DNA from 3 places in the Bradyrhizobium sp. i1.15.2 genome. Region 2 is predicted to be linked to each of the others. Evidence: predicted binding sites of a transcription regulator. Region 2 holds the regulator's gene; each other region holds the start of a gene.
The links. Region 2 encodes LexA, which represses DNA repair genes until DNA is damaged. Its sites were predicted from a motif close to TGTTCNNNNTGTGTTCNG; they were not measured.
Positions count from the first base shown of each region.

Region 1: a site for LexA is predicted at 2,294-2,311, ahead of ABIB80_RS13470 (ImuA family protein). Genes of this name have one in related genera too.
Region 3: a site for LexA is predicted at 2,231-2,248, ahead of uvrA (excinuclease ABC subunit UvrA). Genes of this name have one in related genera too.

Region 1 is NZ_JBEPRQ010000006.1:40,833-44,994, reverse strand. It holds gene ABIB80_RS13480 (UdgX family uracil-DNA binding protein) at 1-981, opposite strand, end outside; gene ABIB80_RS13475 (putative DNA modification/repair radical SAM protein) at 981-2,213, opposite strand; gene ABIB80_RS13470 (ImuA family protein) at 2,376-3,164, shown strand; gene ABIB80_RS13465 (Y-family DNA polymerase) at 3,061-4,162, shown strand, end outside.
Region 2 is NZ_JBEPRQ010000017.1:24,851-29,012, forward strand. It holds gene ABIB80_RS25900 (HAD family hydrolase) at 1-122, shown strand, start outside; gene ABIB80_RS25905 (hypothetical protein) at 291-482, shown strand; gene ABIB80_RS25910 (molybdopterin molybdotransferase MoeA) at 741-1,952, shown strand; gene lexA (transcriptional repressor LexA) at 2,128-2,829, shown strand; gene ABIB80_RS25920 (hypothetical protein) at 3,282-3,716, shown strand; partial or broken gene ABIB80_RS25925 (ComEC/Rec2 family competence protein) at 3,854-4,162, opposite strand, start outside.
Region 3 is NZ_JBEPRQ010000020.1:48,329-52,490, reverse strand. It holds gene uvrA (excinuclease ABC subunit UvrA) at 1-2,135, opposite strand, end outside; gene ABIB80_RS28080 (outer membrane protein) at 2,414-3,103, opposite strand; gene ABIB80_RS28075 (outer membrane protein) at 3,331-4,113, opposite strand.

The sequences.
Region 1 (4,162 bases), on a different contig from region 2:
TTCCTTGTCGCCGGGCTGTTCGCCGACCAGCATGATATTGGCGGACTTCGGGCCTTCGCCGAACACGGTCTGGGTCGCGTCCTTGTAGAGATGGCAGGCGCGGCAATGGGCGGCCTCCTCGCGGAGCGCTTCGAGATCGTCGGTGGCGGTCTTGCGTTTCATCGGAGCCTCCGGCCGCTTTTGAGGCTTGTGCGGATCGGTTGCGGCATTGGCGATCATGGCGCCGGTCATGCGTTCGGCGTCCTCGATCAGGGGCTTAATGATCGAAGCCTCGGGCAGGTTCCTCCAATATTTCTTCGGCATCTCCGTTTGCATCGCCTTCACCTTCAGGCGGGCCGGATTGAAGATGCTGGCGTAGTAGCGCCGCCAGGTTTCCTCCAGCCGGTCTTCGCTCGGCGCCTCGCTCTTGCTGACGCCTGATGTGAAGGAGAGAGCGTGGCCATCCCAATGCGCGCACAAATCCGGCGTCAGGATCGACCAGGGCATGTCGGCAAAGCGCTTGGCGAAGAACGGCGCGGCGAGCTCGACGATGTGATGCTCCGGCTCGAACCACGCAACGTAGTGCGCTTCGCGTTCCCTGCCGATCTCGCGGAAGCGCACGAAGGCATGCATCTTGTGCTCGTCGCGGTAGACCGCCTTTGCCATGGCCGTGACTTGCGCGACATCGGGATTGGTCGCGACCTCGATGAGGTCGTGATTGTCCTTCAGCCGAAACAGCAGGCGATAGAGGATCGCGAAACGCTCAGGATCGCGATGCAGGATCGCGGCCTTGGCGAGCTCGACGAATCTTGCAGGCACGTTGAAGGTGCCATCGGCACCGGCCGGCTGCGGAGACGGCGAGGGCGGCGCGAACAGCTCCGCTTCGCCGCCCCGCACGGCCCAGGTGATGTCGCCCGGCTTCATTTGATGAAGCACGAGGCTACGCGCGGCTTTGCGCCAGCCATCGAAATCGGTTTCGTTTTCGAGGATGATGTACTGCATCAGAAGCCAAATCCCAGTTGTGTTGCCGGCTTGAACCGTTCGATCAGCCGTGCCTCGTCGAGGCGGTGCGGCGCGGGCCGGTGATCGCTGAGGACGATGAACGGCAGCGCCTTGTTGCGGGGCACGTGCAGCCGCGCGAGGTCGGCGACGCGGATCGTGGTCGTGCGGCGCGCCGCGATGATGCGCTCGACCGCCTTGGTGCCGAAGCCCGGCACGCGCAACAATTCCTCGCGGCTGGCGCGGTTGACATCGAGCGGGAAGCGGTCGCGGTGACGCAGCGCCCAGGCGAGCTTTGGATCGATGTCGAGCGGCAGCATCGCGCTGTCGTCGACGATCTCGCCGACGTCGAAGCCGTAGAACCGCATCAGCCAATCGGCCTGGTAGAGACGGTGCTCGCGCAGCAAGGGCGGCGCGCGCAGAGGCAGCGCGCGGCTGGCATCGGGGATGGGGCTGAACGCGGAATAATAGACGCGCCTCAGCCTGTATGAACCGTAGAGATTGGCACTGGTGTGGAGGATGGTGTGGTCGGAAGCCGCGTCGGCGCCGACGATCATCTGCGTGCTTTGGCCGGCCGGCGCGAAGCGTTGCGGCTTGGCTTTCGTCTTCGCGCTGCGGCTTTCCTCGGCCTCGTCCAGCTTCAGCCGCAGCCGGCCCATGGTACGGCGGATCGCGCGCACGTCCTTCTCGGGCGCGAATTGCTGCAGGCTCGTCTCCTGCGGCATCTCGATGTTGATGGAGAGACGGTCGGCATATTTGCCGGCCTCGGAGATCAATGCATCGTCGGCCTCGGGAATAGTCTTGAGATGGATGTAGCCACGGAAGTGATGCTCCTCGCGCAGTTTTCGCGCGACGCTCACCACCTGCTCCATGGTGTAGTCGGGGTTACGGATGATCCCGGAGGAGAGAAATAGTCCTTCGATGTAATTGCGCCGGTAGAAGTCGAGCGTCAGCTTGATCACTTCGTCGATGGTGAAGCGGGCACGTGGCACGTTGGAGGAGGCGCGGTTGACGCAATAGAGGCAGTCGTAATTGCAGGCGTTGGTCAGCAGCACCTTGAGCAGCGAGATACAGCGGCCGTCCGGCGCGTAGGAATGGCAGATACCCATGCCGGGCGCGGTCGAGCCCATGCCCTTGCCGTCGCTGGAATCCCGCCTCTCGGTGCCGCTGGAGGCGCAGGACGCGTCGTACTTGGCGGCGTCCGCCAGGATTTCCAGCTTGCGTTGCACGTCCATATTGGAATCCCTTTGATTCAGCTCACGAATCCCAAGGCCCGCCAATTCGATTGACTCCCGGGGCGTCGTTAGCTTTATATTAGAACATATCATGAACAAATGAGCTAGCCGCTGGTTCTCTTTTTGAGAGCCACCGGCAATCACCCTTGAGGAGCGGCGTATATGAGCGGCGCACGAACAAGCGCGCTTGCAGCCTTGCGCGGCCAGATCGAGCGCATCGAGACGGCGGAGGTCGTGCATCATCGCGACCGTGTCGCGCTCGGCCACCGCGAGGCCGACAGCGCGCTAAAGGGCGGGCTCGCGCGCGCGGCAATCCACGAGGTGTTTTGCGAGGGACGTCAGGGCGCGACCGCGACCGGCTTTGTCACGGGACTTGCGGGGCGCGTGACGGCACGCAAGCCGCTGCTGTGGGTGCGGCAGGATTTTTCGGAAATTGAAACCGGCGCGCTGTCGATGAGCGGGCTCGCCGAGATCGGTCTCGATCCGCGTCGCATGGTGATGGTGCGCGCCGCCGACGTGGAGAGCGCGCTGCGCACGTCGGCTGATGCACTCGCCTGCGACGCGCTGGGCGCCGTCGTGCTCGAGCTCTGGGGCGAGACGAGGCAGTTCGATCTCGTAGCGAGCCGCAAGCTGACATTGGCTGCGCAGTCTTCCGGTGTCACCGGCTTGCTGCTGCGGATGGCCGCGCAACCTTTGCCCTCGACCGCCGAGACCAGGTGGATGCTGCGCGCGGCGCATTCGCCGCCGGGCGCGATGTGGAGTGCCTGGGGTGCGCCGCGCTTCGATGCCGAGCTCCTGCGCAATCGTCATGGCCCGTGTGGCCGGTGGATCATGGAATGGAAATGTGATGAGTGCCAGTTCTCTGAATCGTCGGCGTATCCTCAGCCTGTGGCTGCCGCGCCTGCCCATCGACCGGATCCAGCGGTTCTTCGACGGCGTCGGGCTGGGTAGAACCAATGATCCGAGCATTGTCGTCATCAAGGACAGCAACGCGCTGGTGATCCATGCGCTGGACGAGGCGGCCGAGCGCCTCGGTCTGCATATCGGCCAGCCGCTGGCCAATGCCCGGGCGATGTGTCCTGATTTAAAGGTGTTCGACGCCGATGCCGTGGCCGATGCCAAGACGATCGGCGACATCGCCGACTGGTGCGACCGCTTCACGCCGCTGGTGGCGCTCGATCCGCCGCACGGGCTGTTCCTCGACATCACCGGCTGCGCGCATCTGTTCGGCGGCGAGGCTGCGCTGTTGCAAACCCTTGTCCGTGCCCTCGATCGCCAGGGCTTTGCCGTCAGCGCGGCGGTCGCCGGCACCTCGGTCTGCGCGCGCACGCTGACGCGGCAGGCATCCGGTAGCATCGTTGCCGATGACGGGGAGGCGGCGGCAATCAGCCGGTTTCCGGTGTCCGCGCTTGGTGCGGGTGAGGCCATCACCACCGGCCTGCGCCGCGCCGGCTTGAAGACCATCGGGGATGTGGCCTCGCGAACGCCGAGCGAAATCACGGCGCGGTTTGGTGCACGATTCTCCACACTGCTCGCGCATGCGCTGGGGCAGGGCGATGCGCCGATCAATCCACGAAAGCCGCTGCCCGATTACATCGTGGAGAAACGCTTTGCCGAGCCGATCGCGACCGACACCATGATCGCGATGACGCTGTCGCGCCTGGCGGACACGTTGATCGCGTCGATGGAGAAGCAGGGCAAGGGCGCGCGCCGGCTTGAGGCCACCTTCTTCCGTACCGACGGCGCAGTGCGTGCGATCATGGTCGAGACCGGACGTCCCGTGACGCAGAGCGCGGTCGTCGACCGGCTGTTCCGCGAGCGTCTCGATGCACTCGCCGATCCGCTCGATCCCGGCTTCGGCTTCGACATGGTGCGGCTGTCGGCAAGCCGCACCGAGATCGTGGTGCAGGAGCAGCGCGATCTCGATGCCCATGTCCACGACAATGACG
Region 2 (4,162 bases):
GCATCGTGTTCTTCGATGATCTTGCCGAAAACATCGAGGGAGCGCGGGCGCGCGGCTTGACGGCGGTGCATGTGACCTCGCCGCGTGACGTCGGGAACGCATTGAAGGCATTGGGCATTTGACGAGGAGTCGGTGTCGCGAAACCCACGGCGGCACCGCCCGCCGGGACCAATTTTGAGAAATTGAGGAACCCGATCACTTTGTGCATTTTTGTACAGAGTTCCGGGAACGGAATACCGCCTTCCGGACTCTTAGAGTCCGTTGGGACTTCTACGGACGGATGCATCATCGTGCTGGGCAAAACCTACCTCACCAAGCAGGCCTCTCTTCTTCTTGAATTCGCCAGGACAACTTCAGATTCGGACCTTTCCGCCAAGCTTGTGAGCAAGGCCGCCGACCTGAAATCCCAGGCCGATCCGCTGCCCGACAAAGACCAGGGAGCCAAGGCGCCCGACGTAACTCCCGGGCAGGCAGGGAGCTGATCGATGCAGCCCGGGGCGCTCGTCGTTCTCGCCTTGCCGTGATTTTCCTTGCCGTGATTTTCGTCGCTTCCATGGCCGCTCTCCTGCCGATTTGTCAGGTTCTTCGCATCATGCCGCGACGCGCTTGATCCTGCCTTCCGGAACAATGTGAAGCGGCGGGATGACTGTGCCCGCTCAGCGGTTTTTGCCTCTGCGCCCGCGCTCGGCTAGAAGACGTGCGGAACATTCGCCCGAACGTGCCGAGCAGGAGTTTTCGCCGTGGCCTTGATGCCGGTTTCCGACGCGCTTGCCGCGGTGCTGGCGGGTGCAGAGCCGCTGCCGGAAGAAATGATTTCCCTCGACGAGGCCCATCATCGCGTGCTCGCGCGTGACCTCGCGGCGCGGCGCACGCAGCCGCCGCAGGCGATGTCGGCGATGGACGGCTACGCGGTGCGCGCGGCCGATGCCGCGACGATCGATTCGGAGCTCACCGTGGTCGGCGAAGTCGCGGCGGGCCGACCGTTCGCCGGGACGATCGGCGCCGGCGAGGCCGTACGGATCTTCACCGGCGGCGTCGTTCCCGGTGGCGCGGACGCCGTCGTGATCCAGGAGGACACGGTCGCAGCCGGCAAGCGGATCATGATCAAGGAAGCCGCGATCGCCGGTCGGCACATCCGCCCCGCCGGCGTCGATTTCCGCGAGGGTGACGTGCTCCTGCGCAAGGGAAGCCGTGTCACCGAGCGCGACCTCGCGCTCGCTGCCGGGATGAATCATCCGCACCTTGTCGTTTTCAGGCGTCCAAAGGTCGCGATTCTCGCCACCGGCGACGAGCTGGTGATGCCAGGCACCACGCCAGGCCACGGCCAGATCGTCTATTCCAACGGCTACGCCCTGCACGCGCTCGCCCGCAGCGAAGGCGCCGAGACGATCGACCTCGGTATTGCCGCCGACACGCTGGAGGCGACCACCGCCGGCATCCGCCGCGCCCGCGAGAGCGGCGCCGACATCCTGATCACGACCGGCGGCGCATCGGTCGGCGACCACGATCTGGTCCAGCAGGCACTGCGGGACGAAGGCATCGCGATGGCGTTCTGGAAGATCGCGATGCGGCCAGGCAAGCCGATGATGCACGGGCGACTCGGCGCAATGGGTGTGATCGGCCTGCCGGGCAATCCCGTGTCGTCCTACGTGTGCGCTTTCCTGTTCATGGTGCCGCTGATTCGCGCCCTGTCGGGCCGTTCAGTGATTCACCATCGCCGCGAACGCGCCGTGCTCGGCCGCGGCGTCGGCGCCAACGACCAGCGCGAGGACTATCTGCGCGCGCATCTGGAGGAGCGTGACGATGGCACACGCGTCGTTCTTCCCGTCAATCATCAGGACTCTTCGCTGCTTGCGAATCTCGCTGCAGCACAGGTACTTCTCGTGCGCGCACCATTCGCGCCGAAGGCCGAAGCCGGCACGGCTTGCGAAGTGTTGCGGCTCCCCGTCTGAGCACCCCGCAACGCGCGTTCCGCGAACTTTGCTCTGTTCACGGTAAATTAAGCAGTTGCGGAACATGTATCGAACATATAGTGTCCGTTCATGATTTGTTTCGAGCATGTAGCGGCTTATTGCCGAATTCTGCGTCTCGGAATCGGACGACATCAACCGGGGGACTTTGGTCGAGATGTTAACGCGCAAACAATACGAGCTTCTGCGGTTCATCAGTGAACGTCTGAAGGAAAGCGGCGTGCCGCCCTCCTTCGACGAGATGAAGGATGCGCTCGATCTGCGCTCGAAGTCGGGCATCCATCGCCTGATCACGGCGCTCGAGGAGCGTGGCTTCATCCGACGCCTGCCCAACCGCGCCCGTGCGATTGAAGTCATCAAGCTGCCGGAGCTCCAGGCAGCCGCCGGCAGCCGCCGCGGCTTCACCCCCAGCGTCATCGAGGGCAATCTCGGCAAGGTGCGTGCGGGCTCCAGCCTGCCCGCGGACGAGGGCGAACGCCCCGTGGCGGTACCGGTGATGGGCCGCATCGCGGCCGGCACGCCGATCGAGGCGTTGCAGACACGCAGCCACACCATCAGCGTACCGCCCGACATGCTCGGCTCGGGCGAACATTACGCGCTGGAAGTGCGCGGTGATTCCATGGTTGATGCCGGCATCCTTGACGGCGACATGGCGCTGATTCAGCGCAACGAGAGCGCCGATACCGGCGACATCGTGGTGGCGCTGATCGACGACGAGGAAGCGACGCTGAAGCGCTTCCGCCGTCGCGGCGCCTCGATCGCGCTCGAGCCCGCCAACGCTGCCTATGAGGTCCGCATCCTGCCGCCCAATCGGGTGAAGATTCAGGGCAAGCTGATCGGGCTTTACCGGAAGTACTGATACCGGACGTACTTGATACCTGGAGAAGTTGGCGCCTCGCGCGCTTCCGATCGGCATCGCCGGTCAGAGATTGGAGCGGATCATCGTCCGCTCCGGCTGGATAGTCTTTCTGGTTCTGCACAGACTATCCGGCCCCTGCTCCGGCGCTGGCTACTCGCGACGCCCAAGAAGCAGCACCGAAACAGCACCGCTTCGCGGCTCGAGTGTGCGAGGAAACAGCGAGCAGCGATCGAGGTCGTTGCACCAGCCGGCAATATTCGCGCATGCGCCTCCCGAATGCATCGCAACTCTCTTTGTTCCTATTGAATTCGGGAAAGATAATGTGATCGCGGCTTGCGGAAACCAGCCGCAGATTTGCCCACAACCGAGCAGAGCTTTCGTGCTTCAACTCTGATAGAGGCCTGCGCCTCGATAAGAGACGTGGGTTGCTATCCCAGCATGAGGAGCACCCGATGTGTGACTACAGCCTGCATGCCGTCGCGTCGCGCCCCGCCGAAGTCGGCGAGACGATCGTCACGACAAATTTCCGCGGCACCTCGACGCGCGGCTTCGCCTCCGCAGCCGATCCGTCTGTTGCCGTCTGCCTGCTGCCGGGAACGGAGCTCGCCTTCGCAGACGACGTCCGCTACGACAATCGCTGGATCTGGACGCGGACCATCAATTCCCGCGTGGGCAAGTTCGGCAAGATCGATCCGCACGTTCCCGACCGCCATCATGACGCGATCGAATTCCCCGACGGCAAATTTGTGCTGGTGACGCAGCTCGTCGAAGGCCAGCGCGCGACCGTGCTGCAACTGCCTGTGACCCAGTCGGTCATCGAGCGCGAGCACAAGGCGCAGATCATCGCCGACAGGCAGCCGACCGTCACGCACCTGCCGATCGGCTGAAACAGCCGCCCTCCGGCTACGAGGTCGGAGGTCAGGATTGAATTGCCATCGCCGGCCGTGGCCGGCGAGATGGTGTGGTTTGCGCCAGCGAATCCGAGCGGACGCACCGACCCGCTGCGTTGCTCCGCACCATCAGATCAATCGTCGGCCTGCAAGTCGGTCTCCGCCGGCGTTGCGTCCTTGATGCGGGGCGCGGTCGCCTTCGGCGCAAGGCTGCCGTCGAAATCACCCTCGCCGGCGCCGACCGGCAACCAGGGGCGGCTCGTGCCTCTCGCCCTCACCGCCTGAACCACAAATCCGTCACCACGCTGCGTCAGCGCCAGTGCGCTCTGGCTGGCGAGCCGCTGCCGATCGACCACCATCGCCGCGCAATCGGGCGGCGCGGGACGCGTCGTCACCACCAGCGCGGCCCGACTGCAATCGTCGGCGAGAGCGTCGACCCGCAG
Region 3 (4,162 bases), on a different contig from region 2:
ATGCGGTCGTGCGGCGCGGCGCCCTCGCTGGCGTTGTTCAGCTTGCGGGCGATCGCCTTGTACAGCGTGTCGATCAGCAGCGTCGACTTGCCGCCGCCGGAGACGCCGGTAACGCAGGTGAACAGGCCGAGCGGGATTTCGGCCGTGACGTTCTTGAGGTTATTGCCGCGCGCATTGACCACCTTGATGGTGCGGCGATGGTTCGGCGGGCGCCGCTCCGGCACCTCGACCTCAAGCTCGCCGGTCAGATATTTGCCGGTCAGCGAGTTGGGGTTGCGCATGATCTCGGCGGGCGTGCCTTCGGCGATGATGTTGCCGCCATGCATGCCGGCACCGGGGCCGATGTCGAGCACGTGGTCGGCGAGCAGGATCGCGTCCTCGTCATGCTCGACCACGATCACGGTGTTGCCGAGGTCGCGAAGTCTCTTGAGCGTGTCGAGCAGGCGCGCGTTGTCGCGCTGGTGCAAGCCGATCGAGGGTTCGTCGAGCACATAGAGCACACCTGTCAGGCCCGAGCCGATCTGCGAGGCCAGGCGGATGCGCTGGCTCTCGCCGCCGGAGAGCGTGCCGGAGGAGCGGGACAGCGTGAGATAGTTGAGGCCGACGTCGAGCAGGAAGGTGAGGCGCTCGCGGATCTCCTTGAGGATGCGGCCGGCGATCTCGTTCTGCTGGGTGTTCAGCGCCTCCGGCACGGTCTCGAACCACGCGCCGGCGCCCTTCACTGACATCTCGGAGATGTCGCCGATATGCTTGCCGCCGATCTTGACGCAGAGCGCCTCGGGCTTGAGCCGAAAGCCGTGGCACGCCTCGCAGGGCACGTCGTGGAAGTACTTCGCCAGCTCCTCGCGCGCCCACTCGCTCTCGGTCTCGCGATAGCGGCGGTTGATGTTGGTGATGACGCCCTCGAACGGCTTCTTGGTGTCATAGGAACGGACGCCGTCCTCGTAGGAGAACTTGATCTCGTCCTCGCCGGAGCCATGGAGGATCGCGTTCTGCGTCTTCTTGGGCAGATCCTTCCATTTGGTGGTCAGCGTGAACTTGTAATGCTTGCCGAGCGCAGTCAACGTCTGAATGTAATAGGGCGACGAGGACTTGGCCCAGGGCGCGATCGCGCCCTTGCCGATGGCTAGCTCCTTGTCGGGGATGACGAGGTCCTCGTCGACATGCTGCTCGACGCCGAGGCCGCCGCAGGCGGGGCAGGCGCCATAGGGATTGTTGAACGAGAACAGCCGGGGCTCGATCTCGGGGATGGTGAAGCCGGAGACAGGGCAGGCGAACTTTTCCGAGAACAGCATGCGCTCGGGTCCGCTCTTGTCGTGGATCTTGGCCGTCTTCTTTTTCTCTTCCGCGGGGGCTGCTGCAGCCGGCGCGTCCGCGAATTCGATGACGGCGAGGCCCTCGGCGAGCTTGAGCGCGGTCTCGAAGCTTTCGGCGAGGCGTTGGCCGATGTCGGGGCGCACCACGATACGATCGACGACGACGTCGATATCGTGCGGGAATTTCTTGTCGAGAACAGGCGCTTCCGCGAGCTCATGGAAGGCGCCGTCGATCTTGACGCGCTGAAAGCCCTTCTTGAGCCATTCGGCGAGCTCTTTGCGGTACTCGCCCTTGCGGCCGCGCACGACTGGCGCAAGCAGATAGAGCCGCGAGCTCTCCGGCAGCGCCAGCACGCGATCGACCATCTGCGAGACGGTCTGGCTCTCGATCGGCAGGCCGGTGGCGGGCGAATAGGGCACGCCGACGCGCGCCCACAGCAGGCGCATATAGTCGTAGATTTCGGTCACCGTGCCGACGGTGGAGCGCGGGTTCTTCGACGTCGTCTTCTGTTCGATCGAGATCGCCGGCGACAGGCCGTCGATCTGGTCGACGTCGGGCTTCTGCATCATCTCCAGGAACTGGCGGGCATAGGCCGACAGCGATTCGACGTAGCGGCGCTGGCCCTCGGCATAGATGGTGTCGAACGCGAGGGAGGATTTGCCGGAGCCTGACAGCCCCGTGAACACGACGAGCTTGTCGCGGGGAATTTCGACGTCGACGTTCTTGAGGTTGTGCTCGCGCGCGCCACGGATCGTAATCGCGCGCAGGTGTGCTCCCGCGTTCTGTTGTTGGCGCTTCGCCTTGATCACTTCATCCATCCTGGTGGTCCTCAGGGAATCCAAAAGCGCGCGATCGCGCCAACTTGAAAGGCGCGCATCGCCCGGAACCGGGATCGGCGCCGATGGGTAAGTAAGCGAACGTAGGAAGAACAGGGACGGATTTCCAGTGGCGTTTGCGAATCGTCAACGGATTGTTGGCGCGCTGGCGGCATCTGGCAGGAGCACGGCTTGCGGAACTGCGCGTGACCGGTCCCGTTCAAACAAAAAGGCCGGCGCGAGGCCGGCCTTTCGTAACACGATGGCGTCGATAGCGAAGATCAGTACTTCGCGACGATCGGGCCCCCGAAGTGATAGTTCACGCCGACCTGCACGGTGTGAAACTCGAGCGTGCCGGTGGGCAGGGCGCCCGAGAAGTAGGTCTCGCCGCCGAGGCTGCGAAAGAGGTACTCGCCCTTGACCGACCACTGCGGAGCGAAGAACGCTTCGACGCCCGCACCGACGGTCCAGCCGGAGTGCCACTTGCTGTCGGAAGCGGTCACGCCGAGCGCGCTGATGCTGAGCTTGTTGTCGATCCAGGCGTAACCACCGGTGCCGTAGAACAGGACGTTGTTGACGGCGTAGCCGATGCGGCCGCGCACGGTGCCCATCGCATCGGTCTTCGAGCTGAGGGTGGTGCTGACGAGGCCGAAGCCGGGGACGGCAACGGGGCCGGTGACCGACGCGCTGACGTCAGCCCAGGAACCATCGGCCTCGATGCCGAACACGACATTGCCGGTCTGCCAGTTGTAGCCGGCAGTACCGCCGACGAAGCCGCCCTTCATCTTCGGGTCGGTCGAGGAATTTTCCCAGGCGCCGCCACCGACGATACCGAGGTAGAAGCCGGTCCAGTTGTAGACCGAAGCCATGGCCACCGGAGCCTTGGTGTAGGGGCGCGCCGCCAGATCAGCGGCCGAAGCCGGGGCAGCGAGTGCGAACAAACAGGCCGAAGCCAACCAAATCTTTTTCATCTTCAGTAATCCCAGTCCCAGTTTCTGTTGTCCCTCCCTGTTCCGGAAGAGCATCGGACGCCGTGGTCCAACTGATATCGTCCATACACCGGTGAAGCCGCAAGTTGTGTCACTGAAAAGCAACAGCGATCGGAAAACGGAACGGCTATTGACCTATTGATATCGCAGAACCGCACAGCAAAAGGCCGGCACGAGGCCGGCCTTCGAAGTGCTCTATTCCAGCGCGATCAGTACTTTGCGATGACCGGACCGCCCCAGCGATAGTTCAAGCGGACGAGGCCCATGTCGACGTCCTGGCGAATCCGGTCGCTGCCGAAAACCGCACCCGCGGGCGTTGTGAAGCCGATCGTGCGATCGCCAAGGAAGATGTGGTCGTATTCAAAGCCCAGCGACCAGTTGGGAGCGAAGCCGAACTCCAGACCGGCCCCGACCGTGCCACCCCAGCGAGTCTCCCGCGCCGAGGCCAGCAGCGCGCCCGCGCCGGGCGTGCCCGCCGCAGCGTAGATGTCGTATTTGTCGCCGACGACGGCGGCGCCGCCCTTCACGTAAAGCAGCACGTTGTTCCAGGCGTAACCGATCTGACCGGTGATGAGCCCGAAAGAGTCGATGCGGGAACGGTTGCGATCACCCGTGACCAGGGCGGTGCCGGGGAAAAGTGTGCTCACGTTGTCGCCCCGGAAGTCGGCCCAGTTGCCTTGGCCTTCGAGGCCGAACACCCAATTGGTGGACTGCCAGCGATAGCCGATCTGGCCACCGACCGTGCCGCCGACCGCGTTATGGCAGCCTTCCCCGACCAAAACGCCGGTCGCGGGCGTGACGAAGTCCCAGCACGTGTGGCTCGAGCCACCGCCGCCGTTGATGCCGATGTAGAAGCCGCTCCAATCGTAGATGGTGGCAATCGCCGGCGCCGGAGCCTTGGTGTAGGGACGCGCGGCAAGATCCGCCGCGCTCGCGGGAGCCGACAGGCCCATCGCCACTGCACTGATTGCACCAATAAGAAGCTTATTCATTGCCAGTCTCCCCAGGTTCGTCCGCTTCTTTCTTCCCCGAAGCGGTTGA